Regions from separate parts of the Psychrobacter sp. LFX-11D genome, predicted to be linked through region 1. Evidence: predicted binding sites of a transcription regulator. Region 1 holds the regulator's gene; the other holds the start of a gene.

What was found. Region 1 encodes PhoB, which activates phosphate uptake and scavenging genes when phosphate is short. Its sites were predicted from a motif close to TGTCATNAANCTGTCATAA; they were not measured.
Region 2: JMX75_RS03010 (porin) is a predicted target of PhoB. The motif match lies at 7,551-7,569, and genes of this name have one in related genera.

Annotation. Positions count from the first base shown of each region.
Region 1 covers NZ_CAJHAV010000009.1:102,613-112,383, forward strand. The annotation lists gene JMX75_RS08350 (M23 family metallopeptidase) at 170-760, shown strand; gene phoR (phosphate regulon sensor histidine kinase PhoR) at 774-1,850, opposite strand; gene phoB (phosphate regulon transcriptional regulator PhoB) at 1,956-2,660, opposite strand; gene dtd (D-aminoacyl-tRNA deacylase) at 2,808-3,263, opposite strand; gene asd (archaetidylserine decarboxylase) at 3,450-4,283, shown strand; gene pstS (phosphate ABC transporter substrate-binding protein PstS) at 4,584-5,738, shown strand; gene pstC (phosphate ABC transporter permease subunit PstC) at 5,928-6,878, shown strand; gene pstA (phosphate ABC transporter permease PstA) at 6,962-7,876, shown strand; gene pstB (phosphate ABC transporter ATP-binding protein PstB) at 7,976-8,911, shown strand; gene phoU (phosphate signaling complex protein PhoU) at 9,127-9,771, shown strand, end outside.
Region 2 covers NZ_CAJHAV010000003.1:8,474-18,244, reverse strand. The annotation lists gene ppk1 (polyphosphate kinase 1) at 1-508, shown strand, start outside; gene JMX75_RS03040 (hypothetical protein) at 795-980, shown strand; gene JMX75_RS03035 (hypothetical protein) at 1,029-1,310, shown strand; gene JMX75_RS03030 (hypothetical protein) at 1,416-1,922, shown strand; gene JMX75_RS03025 (tRNA-(ms[2]io[6]A)-hydroxylase) at 2,173-2,793, opposite strand; gene JMX75_RS03020 (malate synthase G) at 3,567-5,771, shown strand; gene JMX75_RS03015 (porin) at 6,297-7,406, shown strand; gene JMX75_RS03010 (porin) at 7,704-8,789, shown strand; gene JMX75_RS03005 (CTP synthase) at 9,020-9,771, shown strand, end outside.

The sequences.
Region 1 (9,771 bases):
ATAACATTTGTACTTCTTTTATTCAGGACCAACTACATAATAGATGCAATTAGATTCAGTAGCTTTTCATTTATGGGGATAAAAGTCAGATATAACAATGCTATACGAAGAGCCAAAGGTAATATCTATATAATATTAGTGAAAGCAATAACAAGACAAAGAGATGTCGATGCGACCAGATGGCAATCACGAACAACCAAATCCTACGTTTATCAGCCGTGCAATTAGCGTACTTATCAAGGCCGCAGTATTGCTGATGCTATTATTCGTATTTGACAGATTATTACCGAGTATCAGCCAACAAACTCAATCATTTTTCATAGCAAAATGGCAGCAGCTTAGCCTATTGCAACACCCGCTACCAACAGAGAATAGCCTGCCAAATCCGCTACCCAAGCAGCATCTGACTGATACATGGGGCGCTGCTCGTAGTCAAGGTCGCTCACATGAAGGGATTGATATTTTTGCAGCGCGCGGCACGCCGATTCAAGCGACGACCCAAGGTATCGTCAGCAAGGTAGGCGAAAATGCGTTAGGCGGTCGCGTCGTTATGATAGTGGGACCAGGCGGCGCAGGACACTATTATGCGCATTTGGAAGACTATGCTGACATTTCTCCCAATGACTGGGTAAATGCTGGTGATACCATTGGTTACGTGGGCGATAGCGGCAATGCTAAAGGCACACCGCCGCATGTTCATTATGGAATTTATATTAATGGTAATGCGGTAAATCCTTATCCACTTTTGCAAAAGGATTAAAGTATATTAAGCATTAATTCATTGCGGCAGATCGTACATGGTTATTTGGAAACACGGCACTAAATGTCGAGCCAATGCCTTCTACAGACTCAATTTGCAAGCTCGCTTCGTGCTGATATAAGACATGTTTTACAATCGCCAGTCCAAGCCCCGTACCACCTGTTGCTCGGCTGCGCCCGCTGTCAACGCGATAAAAACGCTCAGTTAAACGGGCAAGATGCTTTGGTGCGATACCGATACCATTATCTTCAACAGCAAATCTGCAGCCTTCAGCAGTCTTAGTCCAACTAATAGAGATATTGCCACCTTTTGGTGTGTATTTAATCGCGTTAATCACTAGATTGGACAGTGCGCTATTTAGGTACATCTCTGAGCCATATAGCCCGTCATAGGTATCAATATGCAAGTGAATCGTATGCTTATATTCTTGATTATACGCCTGTGCATCATCATAGACATGAGTGAGCAGCTTGGTCATATCGATTTCATTAAACGCATGGGTTTCTTCGATTTCGATACGAGACAGTAGTAATAAGTCATTGACCACCCTATTCATGCGTGCCGTTTGCTGAGTCATCAGCTCAAAACCGCGACGCCAATTCGCAGGCATATCTGGCTGATCAGAAAAATTCTCCAGATATCCCATCAAGACCGTCAATGGTGTACGTAGCTCATGCGAGACATTGGCCACAAAGTCGCGGCGCATCGCTTCTAAATGCTGCAAGCGGGTCACATCATAAATGATCAGTAGTTTTTCATCGCCAAATGGCGTCAGCTCACACTTTAAATAACGATTTGGGTCTTGCCAAGAGACGATATGCACACTCTCGTCGGCATCGGCATCGGCATCGATATTAATCATTGTTGCTTCCTGATAATACTTAATAAATTCAGGCACTTTAATGAATTCAAAAATACGCCTGCCTTTATCTGAGGATTGCAACAATAATAAATCCTGCGCCGCTTGGTTCCACCATTCAAGTCCATCATCGTCATTGAGCAAAATCACAGCATCACGTAATGCTCGTAAAGCACTTCTGATTTTTTTAAGTTGATTTGTGGCACCTTGCTCATTATCTTGGATAGGCATTTTTATTTATCCATTATTTTTTATAATTTTTCTACTATTGGCCGCTCCCGATAAAAGGCGACACTATTAAAAGGTGACACTATACAATATTCATATTACTAGCGATTACCCTTTTTCGATACGGCTAGAAAATCGATAACCTGTACCGCGTACCGTTTGTATCAATGTATCACAATCATGTGGACGTAGTAATGTGCGCAAACGCTTTACGTGAACATCAATGGTTCTATCTTCGATGTAGACGTTACCGCCCCATACTTGATCGAGCAGCTGAGCACGGGTATAAGCGCGCTCAGGATGGCTCATAAAAAACGCCAATAAGCGATATTCTGTCGGACCCATATCGATAATGTCATCACCCACCATAAAGCGTTGGCTTTTGGCATCTAAAGTTAGCCTGCCTATATTAATAGGTTTGTCGCCGCTTAGCGCGTTACTACGTCGCAATACCGCTTTGATTCTTGAGATAAGCTCACGGGTCGAGAACGGCTTGGTCATATAATCATCAGCGCCTGCATCAAGACCATGCACTTTACTGTCTTCTTCACTTTTGGCGGTCAACATAATAACCGGTATCTCGGCGAGCAGGGTATCGCTTTTTAGCATACGGCAAAAATCGATACCACTTTTATCACCGGGTAACATCCAGTCCAATAAAATCAGCGCTGGACGATGATCGACCACTTGTTGGTGCGCCTCTGACACATCCGCTGCCTGCAAACTATCAAAGCCTGCCATCTCTAGGGTCATGACGACCATTTCCCGAATGGCGTCTTCATCTTCAACAATCAAAATTTGCTCTTTAGACATAATGTATTCTTAATGTTAGAGGACAAAATAGCGTTTATAAAAGCAGTAACAAACGCAAATAAGCGTTTCTTTATTAAAGGGCTTAATTATGACAGCTTAATGACATTTACTCTTAAATTTATAATACTTAGTAGCCATGCTAATGACTTAATGCACTTCTAATAAAAAGTTTAATGGTCCATCATTGACACTCAACACTTGCATATCAGCGCCAAACTGACCCGTTGCAACCGTTAAATACTGCGTCTTTGCGTAATCAACCAATTGTGCAAATAAAGCTTGTGCCATATCAGGAGCCATTGCGCTACCAAAGTCAGGGCGGCGACCTTTATCCGTCTTTGCCATCAGAGTAAATTGTGAGACCAATAATAGCCCACCACCGACTTGCTGGATATTTTTATCGAGTTTACCGTATTTGGCTGGATCGTCATCATTTTCAAAGAGTCGATAAGTCAAGATTTTATCAATCATCCGCTGGGCGCTTTGTAGGTTATCATCGTGGCCCAAGCCGATATATGCCAGCACACCTTGCTCAATAGCACCAACCTCCTGCCCATCAACGCTGACGCTGGCATATTTGACTCGCTGAATAAGAGCTCTCATTGCTTACTTCCTTTAACGATTATGGTCATACAGTCTGCTGCGGACCATGGTAAAATACAATTATCAGTGCAGGTACTTATGATTATGTTTATAAATAAATCTAGCTATAAAACTGCCTATCTATGATTTTTTAATACAACTTTTTATTTTAATAACTATTTCTAATCCCTACTTTGGTCATCTATTATGAATGTATTTACTACCTTACAGCAATTTGTCCCGCAGCAAAAAATCAGTAAAGTCGCAGGGCGCTTAGCTGCCAGTCGCCACCCTTGGGTTAAGCGTACGTTTATCCGCAGTTTTGCCAAAGCGTATGATGTTAGCTTAGATGAATATGAGCGTCAAAGCCTAAACGCTTATGAGAGCTTTAATGATTTCTTTACTCGTGAGCTCCAAGACAATGCCCGTATTATCGATGCCAGTATCAATGGTATTGTTAGTCCTGCGGATGGCATGATTTCGCAGCTTGGGCAGATTCATGACCATAAGCTACTGCAAGCCAAAGGTCGTGACTATGATATCGGTCAGCTCTTAGCTGATAGCGCAGATGGCGATTATTTTGCGGATGGTAGTTTTGCTACGGTCTATCTTGCTCCAAGCAACTATCACCGTGTGCATATGCCATTTGACGGTATATTAACCAAGACCCGCTATGTACCTGGTACACTATTTTCGGTCAATAATACCACGGCTGCTAATGTACCGGATTTGTTTGCTCGTAACGAGCGCCTCGTCTGTCTGTTTGATACCGCCTATGGTAAAGCGGCGGTAGTGATGGTCGGTGCAATGATTGTCGCTGGGATTGAGACGGTCGCGACGGGTAAAATTAGCCGTACCGATGATATTCAAGAAGTAGGCCATGATATGAGCTTTAAAAAAGGTGACGAGCTTGGTCGTTTTTATTTAGGTTCAACCGCAATTGTAGTACTGCCAAAAGCAGCAAAAACGGATTGGCAAGATACCATGCAGCATGGCTCAATCGTTCAAATGGGGCAACTGTTGGGTAGCGCTAAAACCTAATACCATTTATCTAAGTAAAAAACTTGTGTAATAAGTAATATTGAAAAAAATGAGCATAGACAGTAATCAGAATACTGCCTATGCTTTTTTTGTGCCCACTCCTTTCTTATGTTTTTTTAACACTGTCTTTTTTCAGTCGTTTTTTGTGATAGTAAGGCTTTATGTCATCAAACTGTCATATTTATTTGGCACAATCTCCTTATTAACCGCAGAGCATCATTTCAGCAAACCCCAGAAAACCATTGTCATTGTTATTTATAAATGCTTGATACTCAAAATTGATTAATTTTAGGAGAAATAATGCGTTATTCATTCATGGCAGTAGCAATCGCTAGCACTTTGACATTAGCCGCTTGTAACCAAACGACTAGCAACAACGAGAGCGATAAAACCGACGAAGCAGCCACAACAGCACCATCAAACACTGCTGTGAGTAGCGACGCTAGTGCTAGCTCAGCTGAAAGTGCATCGATGAGTATTACCGGTGCTGGTGCTTCTTTTCCACAGCCTATCTATGCTAAGTGGTCAGATGCCTACAATAAAGCCACAGGTGGTCAAGTGAACTATCAGTCTATTGGCTCATCGGGTGGTATCAAGCAAATCGTTGCTAAGACCGTAGATTTTGGGGCATCTGATGCGCCGATGACACCAGAAGAGTTGAACGAAGCCGGTCTGATACAGTTCCCAAGCGTCATCGGTGGCGTGGTCCCTATTGTTAATATCGATGGTATTGAGCCCGGTCAGTTAAAGCTCGATGGCAAAATGCTTGCTGATATTTATCTGGGTAAAATTAGTAAATGGAACGACCCTGCAATCGCGGCTATGAATCCTGAGCTTAAATTACCAGACGCTGCCATTACCACAGTGTTTCGCTCAGATGGTTCTGGTACAACCTTTAACTTCACTGATTATCTAGCCAAAGTGTCAAGCGATTGGAATGACAGTGTAGGCGTCGATAAGACCGTTAAATGGCCAACGTCGGCTACCGGTGCGGGTGGTAAAGGTAATGAAGGTGTGTCGAGCTATGTCACGCGTATGAAAAACTCTATCGGCTATGTTGAATACGCTTACGCTAAGCAAAACGGTATGGCACACGTTGCCCTGAAAAATGCTGCGGGCAATGTCGTACAACCTTCTGCCAAAACCTTTGCAGCAGCAGGTGACATCGATTGGTCACAGCAAGAAGGCTTTTATAAAGTCATTACCAACTCTGAAACAGCGCAAGCTTGGCCAATCGCCGCAGCCACTTTTATCTTAGTACATAAGCAGCCACAAGATGCCAAACAAGTCGCTGGTGTATTGAAGTTCTTTGACTGGGCTTATGCGCAAGGTGATGACGACGCTATGGCGCTTGATTACGTACCGTTCTCTGATACTGCGGTTGCCTTATTTAAAGCAAAATGGAGTGAGGTCAAAGGCAGCGACGGCCAACCTGTCTATAAGCCTGCACAGTAACCTGTTTATCCTAGTGATTGCATAATCACTGTCGAGCCAACCTCTCAAACCACTATTCTCCGGTAGGGGTTTGAGAGGTTTTATCACAGAAAATTTAAAGATTTTTTTAAGTTTGTTGTGATAAAACCTCTTTTACTATTTTGACTCTTTTACTATTTTGACTTGATTCTATTCAACGCTGAGACACTTATGAATGATTTAAGGTCCCAACTGGCTAAACAAAAACGTTACGATGCTATCTTTGTCAATGCGACTAAAGCATTTGCAATCTTGGTGCTATTGTCACTTGGTGGCATCCTGCTCTCATTAATCGTGGGCGCTTGGCCCAGTATCACTGAATTTGGACTGGGATTTTATACCAGCAATAACTGGGATACAGTGAACGATCAATACGGGGCGCTTGCACCTATTTACGGTACGATTGTCACCTCCCTTATTGCAATCGCTATTGCTGTGCCAGTGAGCTTTGGTATTGCTATCTTTTTGACCGAACTGTGCCCTAACTTCTTAAAAAAGCCATTGGGCATCGCCATTGAGCTGTTGGCAGGTATTCCTTCTATTATTTATGGCATGTGGGGTTTGTTTGTCTTTGCGCCGTATTTTAGCGAACACATTCAGCCATGGTTGATTGAAAACATCGGTCCTCTGCCTATTATCGGGCAAGTATTCACTGGTGCACCGATGGGGCTTGGCATGTTTACCGCCTCCTTGGTACTGGCAATTATGATTATTCCTTTTATTGCCGCCACCATGCGGGATGTTTTTTCTGTAGTGCCTGATTTATTAAAAGAATCTGCGTATGGCATGGGTGCGACGACGTGGGAAGTGATGTTCAAAATTATCTTACCTTATACTAAAGCTGGCGTGGTCGGTGGCGTGATTTTAGGGCTTGGACGCGCATTGGGCGAGACGATGGCTGTGACTTTCTTAATCGGTAATGCCTTTAATATCAGCCCAAGTCTGTTTACTTCCGGGGTAACGATTACCTCTGCGCTCGCTAATGAATTTGCCGAAGCATCAAGTGAATTGCATTTGGCATCCCTACTACATTTGGGTTTAATCCTATTTGTTATTACTTTTATTGTCTTGTCCATCTCTAAGCTAATGCTTATGCGTATCGACCAAAAAGCCGGTCACTAAGTAGCGCCAATATCCCGTTATAAAGCAAGCATGTTAATCAACCACTTAACCCAATCCTTCGACCAACAAAGGACAAACGCCTAATGACTTTAGCGACTGTCACGACTAATAACGACCAAACCAGCCAGCCGACTTCACGCTTTGAAGACCGCTACAACAAGCGTTTATATCATAAGCGTCGCCTGATCAATAGATTGGGGCTTGGTTTTGCCATCTCAGCCATCGCTTTTGGTTTGTTCTGGCTGACATGGATTTTGCTGACGCTTTTTGTTGAGGGTTTTCAAGGGTTAATCGAGATGCCGGTATTTATGGCAGATACACCACCGCCTATGGGCGACGGCGGTTTGCGTAACGCTATTATTGGTTCATTGATGATCGCCTTGTTAGGTCTCGCGATTGGTACGCCGATTGGAATGATGGCGGGCATCTATTTAGCGGAGTTCTCACAAGGCAGCTTGTTGGGTAAAGTTACTCGCTTTTTAAACGATATCTTGCTGTCAGCGCCCTCTATCGTGATTGGTCTTTTTGTTTATGCATTGATGGTGAAAGGTCAAAGCTTCTCCGGCTGGGCTGGTGCAGTTGCGCTTGCTTTGATTGTGATTCCAATTGTCGTGCGCACCACTGAGAATATGCTCAATCTGGTACCAAATACTTTACGTGAAGCGGCGTATGCACTCGGTACGCCAAAGTGGAAGCTGATCAGCACGGTCACGCTTAAAGCGGCTAAAGCAGGTCTGACTACAGGGGTGCTATTGGCATTTGCCCGTATCACTGGCGAGACCGCGCCGTTACTATTTACTGCGTTAAATAATCAGTATTTTAGTACCGATATGAGCCAACCGATGGCAAACTTACCGAACACTATTTATCAGTTTGCCATGAGCCCTTATGACAACTGGCATGCATTGGCATGGGCGGCAGCATTACTGATTACCATGACAGTACTGATAGTCAATATTCTCGCGCGCTTTATTGGCGGTAAAGATCATACAAGATAGCTGATTTAAGAATTGACTAAGCAGCCAATTTATAGCGCACGTTTAGCACTTATGTTCAGCACCTATATTGACAACATTCTAAAATAATTGGATATGATGATGACAGACTTACTAGAAAGAAAAGCGGTTAAACAAGAGAATAAGCAAAACGTCAGCCAACGTGGTTTATTTGGTCAATCATTTTCCAATATAGATCAAGGAAGTCAGAAGCATCAAGGGCAGCAGCCTGACAGTGCCTTTTTGACTCAGCAAACAGTAGCCGATATCCCTCAGCATATGCCGCCTGCCAAGATGAGTATTCGAGATCTCAATTTCTATTATGGTGACTTTCAAGCGCTAAAAAATATTAATATTGATATTCCAGACAAAAAAGTGACTGCCTTTATCGGGCCTTCAGGTTGCGGTAAATCCACACTATTACGTACGTTTAATCGTATGTATGATCTATATCCCGGTATGCGTGCAGAAGGTAATATCAACCTCGATGGCAAAAATATCTTGGGCAAAGACATCGATGTGAACTTGCTACGCGCACAAGTCGGCATGGTCTTTCAAAAACCGACGCCATTTCCAATGTCCATCTATGACAACGTGGCATTTGGCGTACGCCTCTACGAGAAGCTAAGCAAAGCTGAGATGGATAATCGTGTCGAATGGGCACTCAAAAAGGCGGCTTTATGGGTTGAGGTAAAGGACAAACTTCGTGCATCAGGATTGTCGTTATCCGGTGGTCAACAACAACGTCTTTGTATCGCTCGCGGTGTGGCGACAAAACCTGAAGTACTGCTCCTAGATGAGCCAACCTCAGCGCTCGACCCTATCTCGACAGGCGCAATTGAAGAGCTCATTACCGATTTAAAAAACGACTATACGATTGCTATCGTTACCCACAATATGCAGCAAGCGGCACGCGTCTCTGACTATACCGCCTATATGTATTTGGGCGATATGGTAGAGATGGGTGAGACGGATCAGATATTTACCAACCCCGCTCAAAAGGCGACTGAAGACTATATTACTGGTCGCTATGGTTAAAACAGTTTGTATAAATATAGTCAGTCCTAAATACAATAAGTACAAATATTATAACGCGCTACTAGGATAAATTTTTCTTGCTTGCTGTGCCTACGCAGACAGAGGCGGCGCAAAACTTATCCCAGTAGCACTGTGTTTGATTTGTAGTGGATTGACTATAGATGTATTTTTTATGCTTATATCCTATTTAAATCTACAAGAATAAGGAAGCCGCCATGCTAATAACGCAAAAACATTTATCAAAGGGTTTTGATAATGACTTACATGATGTGATTGAGCTGTTTATGCAAATGGGTTACATGGCAGCAGAGCAAGTCATGGTTGCAACCCGCGCTTTGATAGCTGCAGATGAAGCGACCGCGAAAAAAGTGATTGCAGACGACCAGCTGATTAATCAGCTAGATATTAAAATCGATGAGCAAATCATTTTGTTAGTCACCAAGCGCCAACCCGCAGCAAATGACTTGCGTTTAGTGATGGCGGTTAGCAAAGGTATTGTTGACTTTGAACGTGTGGGTGATGAAGCCGAAAAAATCGCTCGTATGGCCTGCAAATTAATTAAAGACGGCGCTTCTCCAAGAGGATATTCAGAGGTTCAGCATTTATCCAATAAGGTGCACGTGATGCTACTTGATGCGATTGACGCCTTCTCGCATATGAATCCTCAGCAGGCATTTTCGGTATTGCAAAGTGATGTGGCGGTTAATGAAGAGTATCAATCTGCCACTCGAGCCTTGCTGACCTATATTATGGAAGACAGCCGCCACGTGTCCAGAGTGATGAATATACTTTGGGTATTGCGCGCCCTAGAACGTGTGGGCGATCATGCTAAAAACATTGCTGAGCTGGTTATTTTTTGC
Region 2 (9,771 bases), on a different contig from region 1:
TACTCATGCCAAGGCGGGCAAGCGCGCTCATATTATTGTTAAAGTAAACGCCTTAACCGAACGTCGTTTGATTGATAAACTATATGATGCGTCACAAGCAGGGGTCAAAATTGAACTGATTTTGCGCTCCATATGCTGTCTGCGTCCGCAAGTGAAAGGTCTGTCTGAGAATATCACCGTACGTTCTGTTATCGGTCGTTTTTTGGAGCATACTCGCATCTATTACTTCTATAATGATGGTGATGAGCGCTTGTACTGTGGCAGCGCCGATTGGATGGATCGTAATTTGTTCCACCGTGTAGAGGTAGCGTTTCCGATTGAAGATAAAAAATTGTCTAAGCAAATTTATCAAGATGGACTGTTGAGTTACCTCCAAGACAATAAGCAAGCGTGGACACTTAGCGGTGACGGTAACTGGCAACGAACCAAGCCAGCAGCGGATGAAGCGCCTCACATTGCTCAAGAGCATTTATTAAAGGTGATTAATCGTGTTGGCGAGCCGGTATAACTGTCTTGTTTATTAGCGGTTATTAAGTTGATTAATCTCATTTAGTATTTTTAATGTTATCCACTTTTTTCAACAAATATAACAGCCAAGCATAGGGATTACTCTGTGCTTGGTTTTTTTTGCCTACCAATTCTACTTTCTAGTTACAAACTGTCTGGTAAGCTCACACTTATTCACATATTTATACGGCAGTACACTGGAGAGCGTATCAAATTTATTCTTATAATTAGATAGATATAAAAATTCACTCTTATAACGTATCTCAATAAGAAAACAGGATTTCACCATGAGTCACACCAACAATAATAGCTCAGATAATAATAGCTCAGATATCAAAAAAGCCGCTGAGCAAGCAGACAGCCAGCAGATTGAGAGAAATTTAGAAAATGGCAAGCCAGTTGATGCACCAGAATCATTAACAGAAGAAGAGCAAACCTCTTTTATCAACGATGATTTGCGTACAGACAGATAGTTAGCAAAAAATTATTGAACTCCATACTAATAAAGTGAGGGAAATGCCATGTCACATGATAGTCAGTCAGACAATATTCAAACTAACAACATGCACCCAAATAATGAAAAGCCCGTATCCGTCAACGATCCAGCGAAGCTGCATCCAGATAATCCATCGGACAGTTATGAAGGTCGTAAGCATGAACCCGAAATTGATGGACCTCAGCAGGAGTCGCAGGAGACGGATGAGATATACGCTGACCCACGCAAAGAAGAAAATCTGCCTCCAGGTGGAAAAAATGTTGGCGATCTAAACGCCTATGATTTATCGCAAAAAGGCAATGAATAGTTTTTCATCGTCGTGACTCTCTTAACTCTCATATAAATGATCATTGTCAGATGTCTGGTAATGAAGAAATAACAAGAAAGATAAATTAAAAATAAGGATATTACGATGGAAACGAAAGATCCGGCATTAACTAAAACGCCTCTCAACAGTAACGATGGTCATATCGACAATATGCCTGCGCGCACGGTCGACACCAGCGCAGCTCATGATAGTACAGAAAAAAGCACCGAGACATTTCAAGAAACAGTCATTGGCACTAGATATGCGAGCGATGATATCGAGCATGGTGACCATACACATGAAGACATTCATCATAATAGTCATAACGTGATGTCTACCGATGATAGTATTGAAAATCATACCACTATTAATAAAGGAACAGATACGTTCCAAGAAAGTGTGGTAGGCTCAGAACATGTCAATGATGGCGATAATGCTGCCCGTCAGCCAGACCGCCGCGATCAAGAGGGCAATGCTTTTGATGATGGTATCAATGAACATACCACTATTGATCAAGGGGCTAAGAGCGAAGGCATAAACGATTTAAATCGCTATGCAAATATTGATAATGCTCAAACCCGTGTGTTAAATCCGGATGAAAAAGATTTTTAAAACATTTAGACAATTCGATAACTTGAAAAAGGTGCTGCAAGTAATGATGTACGATACGTCGCTTGCAACACCTTCTTTTGTTTTATCGATAACATAGTCGATTCAATTTAAAAAGTACACCGTACTGCTGGGATAAATTTTACGAAGCCTCTGGAGTGCGAAGCGCACAGCAAGCGAGAGAAATTTATCCCAGCATAATGCTATTCTGAGCGTAATTCTTTTATATTGAACTCAATATAGATTTAATAAATTAGAGAGCAATAGGGTCGCCGCTATGAAAGCGCAGCTCAGTATCTGGAGTTGATATCAGCTCTGCTTCTACTTCTTTAAAGAATGCCACACGCTCATCGATACTGTCATCAGACAATGACTGCGCCAGTGCCAAATAATCCTCAAAATGACGGCTTTCTGATTTTAATAAATAACGATAGTATTTTGCCAAACGCTCATCATTGATAACCTCAGAAAGTGCCGCAAAACGCTCACAAGAACGTGCCTCGATAAATGCACCAATAATCAGCACGTCTACCATTGCAGCGGGTTCATAAGTGCGCTTGTGTTTTAGCATGCCTTTGGCATAGCGTCCAGCACTTAGATATTTCCATGCTTGCCCGCGCTCATTCATAATGCCAAGCACTTGCTCATAGTGCAGCATTTCCTCACGTATCAATTGTGCCAATTTACGCTGTAAATCATAAGAGAACTCATAGCGAAAGATGAGATTCATCGCGGTACCGGCGGCCTTTTTTTCACAATTGGCATGGTCTTGAATAATCAGCGGTAAGTTATTAACAGCGGCGTTGACCCAAGCTTGTGAGGTTCGTGCGCCCAAGAAATCAAAAATAGGCGATAAATCTACCTTTAGTGGCATGCTGAGTTGGGTGATAGAAATGATATCAACGCTATCATTACTACTGCTATCTTCAGAATCTATTGCAGATTGACTCCCTACTGTAGTTGAAGGCTCAGATTGTAAGTTAGAAGTGGTTTTAGGTATGGATGTATTTTCTTGGTTTATGGTCATGGTTGGCTTAGACTTTATCGACGAGTGGATGAATAAAATAATGAAAAAAAGTAGATATATACGCGCTATATGTATTTAAACTCTTCAGACTACTTTGATATGATAGATAACTGTTACGCATAAATTAATATCGTAATGATTACTTACAGTTTATACTTATGAGTAACTCAGGAGGATAGGATAGTAAGATAATCGTTGCTAACGCATATGGTATATAGACTATCATTTATCTACAGCACAAGCATTTAGTTACTAAATGGAGTTTCCTTGTTTATTGCCTTATTTGGTAGTAGGATAATATTTTGCTTTTAACGTATTTTGTCTTACTATTGCTTGTCAGCTGATAGCAGGTAGCCAATAGTATATCAACTATCAATCGCGTCTCAAAATCTAAGGTTTATAGCCTATCTTTATGTAAAACCTATCTAGATAATACAACGTTAAACACCGCTCAAATAATGACAGCCGATGTAACGCAGCAGTAAATTTACTTGGCTTGTAGCTTATTTATTACTTTACAACCCTGCTTTATGCGCCCTTTTGCATGACTGTGTACATGGACGAGGTATGTTTGAGCAGCCCAGTATCAACAAATCTAACAAACAGATAAGGATAACAGTATGAGCCAGTCTTCTAATGCCAATCGCGTTCAAAAAGGCATTCTTGCCATTGATCAGCAGCTGTTCGATTTTATCGAAAATGAAGTGCTGCCGAAAGTCGGTATTGATTCAGACGGTTACTGGTCAGGTTTCGAAAAGGTCATCAAAGAGTTTACGCCACGTAATAAAGCACTGCTTGCAACGCGTGCTAAGATTCAAGGACAGATTGACCAATGGCACCTGCAACATCCTACCAAAAATGGCGATATTGATTATCCAGCGTACAAAGCATTTTTACAAGAAATTGGCTACCTGTTGCCAGAAGGCGAAGCGTTCAGTGTCAGCACAGAAAACGTCGATGATGAGATTGCCCGTATTGCAGGACCGCAGCTGGTAGTACCAGTACGTAATGCCCGCTATGCGTTGAACGCCAATAATGCGCGTTGGGGCAGCTTATATGATGCTTTATATGGCACCAATGTTATCAGTGATGAAAATGGTCAAGAAGCAAAAGGTGGCTACAATCCAACACGTGGCGCAGCCGTCGTCGCTTATGCCAAAAAATTCCTAGATGAAAACTTTGCCTTAGCATCAGACTCTTATAGCGATGTAACAGGTTTTAGAGTCGTTGATGGTAAGCTTGAAATTGCGCAAGGCGATAGCAGCGCGCAACTAAAAGATGCTGGACAGTTTGCAGGTTTTGTAGGCGACGCTGATAGTCCTAGCGCTGTGTTATTAAAGAACAATAACTTGCATGCTGAGATTCAAATTGATGGCAATCATCCAATCGGCAAAGATGATCCTGCACATATCAAAGACGTGTTATTAGAGTCGGCGCTGACTGCGATACAAGATTGTGAAGATTCCATCGCTGCTGTTGATGCAGAAGAGAAGGTTGAAGCGTATCGCAATTGGTTTGGCTTGATGAATGGCGATTTGCAAGAAACCTTTGAGAAAGGCGGCAAGACCCGTACGCGTAAACAGAATCCTGATCGCGAATATACTACGCCAGAGGGTGATACGCTGACCTTGCCAGGTCGCTCGCTTTTATTGCTACGTAACGTCGGACATCTCATGCAAAATCCATCGATTTTGGTAGATTTAGGCAATGGTCAAGAAGAAGTTTTCGAAGGTTTAATGGATGGTTTGATTACGCCTTTATTATCATTGAATGATTTAAAAGGTAAAACCGAGCTATCAAACTCACGTAAAGGTTCAATGTATATTGTTAAACCAAAAATGCATGGTCCTGATGAAGTGAAGATGGCGAATGACTTGTTTAACGCCTCAGAAGACCTACTGGGCTTAGAGCGTTATACGATAAAGATCGGAATTATGGATGAAGAACGCCGTATGACGGTCAACTTAAAAGAAGCCATTCGCCAAGCAAAAGAGCGTGTTATTTTCATCAATACTGGCTTCTTAGATCGCACAGGTGATGAGATGCACACCAGTATGAATGCAGGTCCATTTGTTCGCAAAGGCGATATGAAGTCGCAAACGTGGCTGCCTGCTTATGAGCAATGGAACGTCGATATCGGTCTTGAAGTAGGCTTACAAGGTCACGCGCAGATTGGTAAAGGCATGTGGGCGAAGCCTGACGAGATGAAAGAGATGATGGAAAGCAAAATCACCCATCCACAAGCAGGCGCTAGCACAGCTTGGGTACCATCACCAACGGGCGCTACTTTGCACAGCATGCATTACCATGAGGTCAATGTTGCCGACGTGCAAGACAGCTTAAAATCCCGTGAGCGTGCCAGCTTAGATGATATCTTGACCATTCCATTGGCTAAAGATAGCAACTGGACAGAAGAAGAAAAGCAGCAAGAGCTTGATAATAACGCTCAAGGTATCCTAGGTTATGTCGTACGCTGGGTAAACCAAGGCGTTGGCTGTTCTAAAGTACCAGATATCAATGATGTAGGTCTAATGGAAGACCGTGCAACCTTGCGTATCTCAAGTCAGCATATCGCTAACTGGTTGCATCACGGCGTGGTAAGCGAAGAGCAAGTCATGGATACCATGAAGCGCATGGCAAAAGTCGTCGATGAGCAAAATGCGGGCGATAATGGCTATCAGCCAATGGCCAATAACTTCGATAATTCTTACGCCTTTAAAGCTGCCTGCGATTTGGTCTTTAAAGGTCGTGAGCAGCCAAGTGGTTACACTGAGCCATTATTGCATCAAGCGCGTTTAGACTTAAAAGCCAATACGCATTGCTAATTCCTTATTTATAAAAGCCATTTTAGGGCTACTTATCCATGGTTAAGTAGTCCTTCAATACTTAGTATTACTCAAGCATATTTAAAGCAATGTATTTCTACTTTATTTATAAAAGTTACCCCTATTTGCCAATGGCAAGTAGGGGTATTTTTTTGTTTTTATCTAAATAATCATTAAACCTTAGATTAAATATGGGTTTAAGGATTTTTCGTCATCAAAGACTTAAAAATATGTTGCAAATTATGTCAAAGTTGTTATGCTTATACTCGAAGTATGAGTTTGGTAACGGATGTTACGCAGTAGGACGCATAAGACTTAAGTTTACATGGCAGTTACGTTGTTTAATCCCAGTCATGTGAGTCATGGTTTTTTATCTTACTGTAATAGAAATTCGCCACACTTGTTTCTGACTAATCTCGGTAGCCAGTTACACATTATATCTTTGAGGATTTGTGACGATACCAATATGGGCGCCAGCTAATAATAGCTTGCTCATTACTAAAATTGTAAAGTGGAGATACCCCCATGAAAAAACTACTTTTAGCTACAGCCGTTGCTGCTCTATCTGTTTCTGCAGCACAGGCAGCACCTACCGTTTATGGTAAAGTATTCGTTACTACTGATTACGTTAATGCTGAAATTGATGGTCAGAATATGGATAATAATAACAGAATTAATGAAGACAACGGTTCATTACAAGTTAATTCTAATATTTCACGTTTAGGCTTCAGAGGCTCTGAAGCGATAACGGCCAACACTGACGTAATTTACCAATTAGAGTACGGCGTTAAAGTTGATGATAGTGGTAGCGATAACATTGGCTTCAAAAGTCGTGATACTTATTTAGGTTTAAAAAATAAAGACTTCGGTGAATTCCGCTTTGGTCGTAACTACACAGTCATTGACTATATCAATAACGTATCAGTTAATGAAGGTTATTGGGATAATCTTGGCTCTAGTACTCTGAACAACAACGACAGCTTTGCTAATATTTTGACCCCGACCGTTGGTAACCGTATCAATAATTCAATCGTTTGGAAAGCGCCTAAATACAATGACCTACCATTAGCGCTTGCGCTGATGTATGGTGCTGATGAAGACTTTATATCTGAGAGTGATCGTGACGCAGGCTATGGTGCCTCATTGATGTTTGATCCAGGTACAGGCATTACCGCTGGTATTGCTTATGAGCAAGACATGAGTGTTAGTGGTGATATTATCCGTGGCAGTGCTAGCGTCGATTTAGGTAAATATATCGCAGCTCCTGTAAAGTTAGGCGTTCTATATCAAGAAGCTGACTATGCCGGTACTACTACTGCAACAGAGGACGGTTTAGTGGTGAGTGCTGAAATGGGTCTTTCGAATTTTGCCCGTCCAGCCTCTGTTTATATTCAGTATGACAAAACCGACAATATCAGTGGTCTTGAGAATAATGACTCAAATCAAGTCGTTGTAGGTGGCAAATATGCGTTTAAAAATAATATGATCGCTCATGCCTATGCTGGTCTAAATTCAGCGGAATTAAACAATGGTCGTTTTGGTTCGAGAGACGAAGACGGCAATGTTAATGAAATCGACTTACGTGGTGATATTGATGTACTCGCTATCGGTGGTGGTCTAGAGTACTTATTCTAATCTAACCATTAGAATCTAAATAAAAAACTCATCCTTCGGGGTGGGTTTTTTTGTTTTGTAATCAATACTGTGTCTTGAACAACAGCGTGTCTTAAATAACAGAATCCGTAAAATTAATAATAACATTTGTGTAAACTTTGGTTTTTTCATCTTACTGTAATATTTGCTTGGTAAAGTTATGTCTAAGCAGTTCTTATGGCTCGCTATATATATGGTTTCGAAGGTATAGGACCTTGCCATTATATATCTAATGATCTTAGACCATTTATCACTCAAATCGTAAAGTGGAGATATCCTTTGAAAAAATTACTTTTAGCCACAGCCGTCGCTGCACTTTCAGTTTCTGCTGCCCATGCTGCTCCAACTGTATATGGTAAAGCATTTTTAACCTTAGATTATGTTAGTACAGACTACGATGCAGCTAACAAGACAGATGAAGATACATTTAAACTTAACTCTAATCAATCACGTATCGGTTTTAAAGGTGACGACGATTTAACTGATACCACTAAATTAGTCTATCAATTGGAATATGGTATTGATGTTGATGACGATAGCCAACAGTTTAGATCACGTAATACTTATGTAGGCTTAGCCCACAACACTTTAGGTACTGTACTAGCGGGACGCCATGATACCCCATTGAAACTTGCACAAAACAAAGTTGACGTGTTTAATGATAGCTTATTTGATATTAAAAATGCGGGTGTTTCAGGTGAATACCGTGCTAACAATATGGTGGCCTATCAATCACCTGTTATTGTCGGTATGCCAGTGAGTTTTATGGCAGCTACCGCATTATCAGAAACTGATGCCGACGGTGATATTCTCGTTTCCGCAGCATCTGATACGAAGCCTGCAGTCTATCGTGATAGAAAAGTAAAAGATAACGGTTATTCTGCTTTATTAGCCTATGACAAAAATGGTGTTTATCTAGCCGGTGCTTATGACAAAGACATGGGTGCTAACAATGTAAATACTGGCGTGATTGATAATACGTGGCGTTTGGTTGCTGGTTTAGATATGGGCAAAATGAATATGGTTTCGGGCTTAACTTTAGGTGCTCTATACCAACAAAGCCAATACTACGATAATTATAGCATCGTTAACAACAACCGCGTTAACAAAGCCAGTGAAGATGAAAAATCTTGGCTAATTAGTGGTAAATATAAAGTTGGTGCAACACCTTGGGCAGTTAAAGCACAGTATGTTAATACCACTGACGAAAAAGGCGTAAAAGATGCTGATGTAAATGAAATCGCAGTTGGTGGAGAATATGCATTCAATAAAGCGACCACGGGTCATATTTATGCAGGGCAAATCAGCCGTGACAATAACAAAGATGACTTGATTGTAGGTACGGGTATTGAATACAAATTCTAATCTAAACATTAGAAAACGTATTATAAAAAACTCATCCTTCGGGGTGAGTTTTTTTGTTGTGACCTTTTTAAAGCCGCAGTGGGTTATAATAGCTACGTATTTACGATGATTACGCACTTATGACAATTAAGCGTTAAAAACTGAGTGTTTTAAAGAGTTTGTGCTTTTGCCCTATATTTTGTAGCGTATTTTTAGTAAAATCCTTCTTTACCAATTACCGACAGAGTACTATGACCAAGTTTATATTTGTGACCGGTGGGGTAGTGTCCTCACTAGGAAAAGGTATTACCGCAGCCTCTCTTGCCGCAGTCCTTGAAGCACGTGGCGTGAGCGTGACGATGACCAAAATGGATCCGTATATCAACGTCGATCCAGGTACGATGAGTCCGTTCCAGCATGGCGAAGTGTTCGTCACCGAAGATGGCGCTGAGACCGATTTGGACTTGGGCTATTATGAGCGCTTCTTACGCCACTCTAAGATGAGTAAGAGCAACAACTTCACCAGTGGTCGTATCTATCAAAACGTTTTGAATAAAGAGCGCCGCGGTGAATATTTGGGTGGTACGGTACAGGTGATTCCGCATATCACTGATGAAATCAAAAGTAAAATTCTTGCCAGTGGCGAAGGCTATGATATCGCCATTATCGAGATTGGCGGTACGGTCGGTGATATCGAGTCACTTCCTTTTATGGAAGCGGTACGCCAAATGCAAGTAGAGCTTGGACGCAATCGCGCTATGCTCATGCATCTAACGCTGGTGCCTTATATCGCTAGTGCAGGTGAAACCAAAACCAAACCTACCCAGCATTCGGTAAAAGAGTTACGTTCTATCGGTCTGCAGCCAGATATCTTGATCTGCCGCTCTGACCACCATATCTCGCAAGACAACCGCCGCAAGATTGCGCTGTTTACCAATGTCGAAGAGCGCGCAGTCATCATGTGTGAAGATGCCCAAAGCATCTATCAAATCCCGCGCACCCT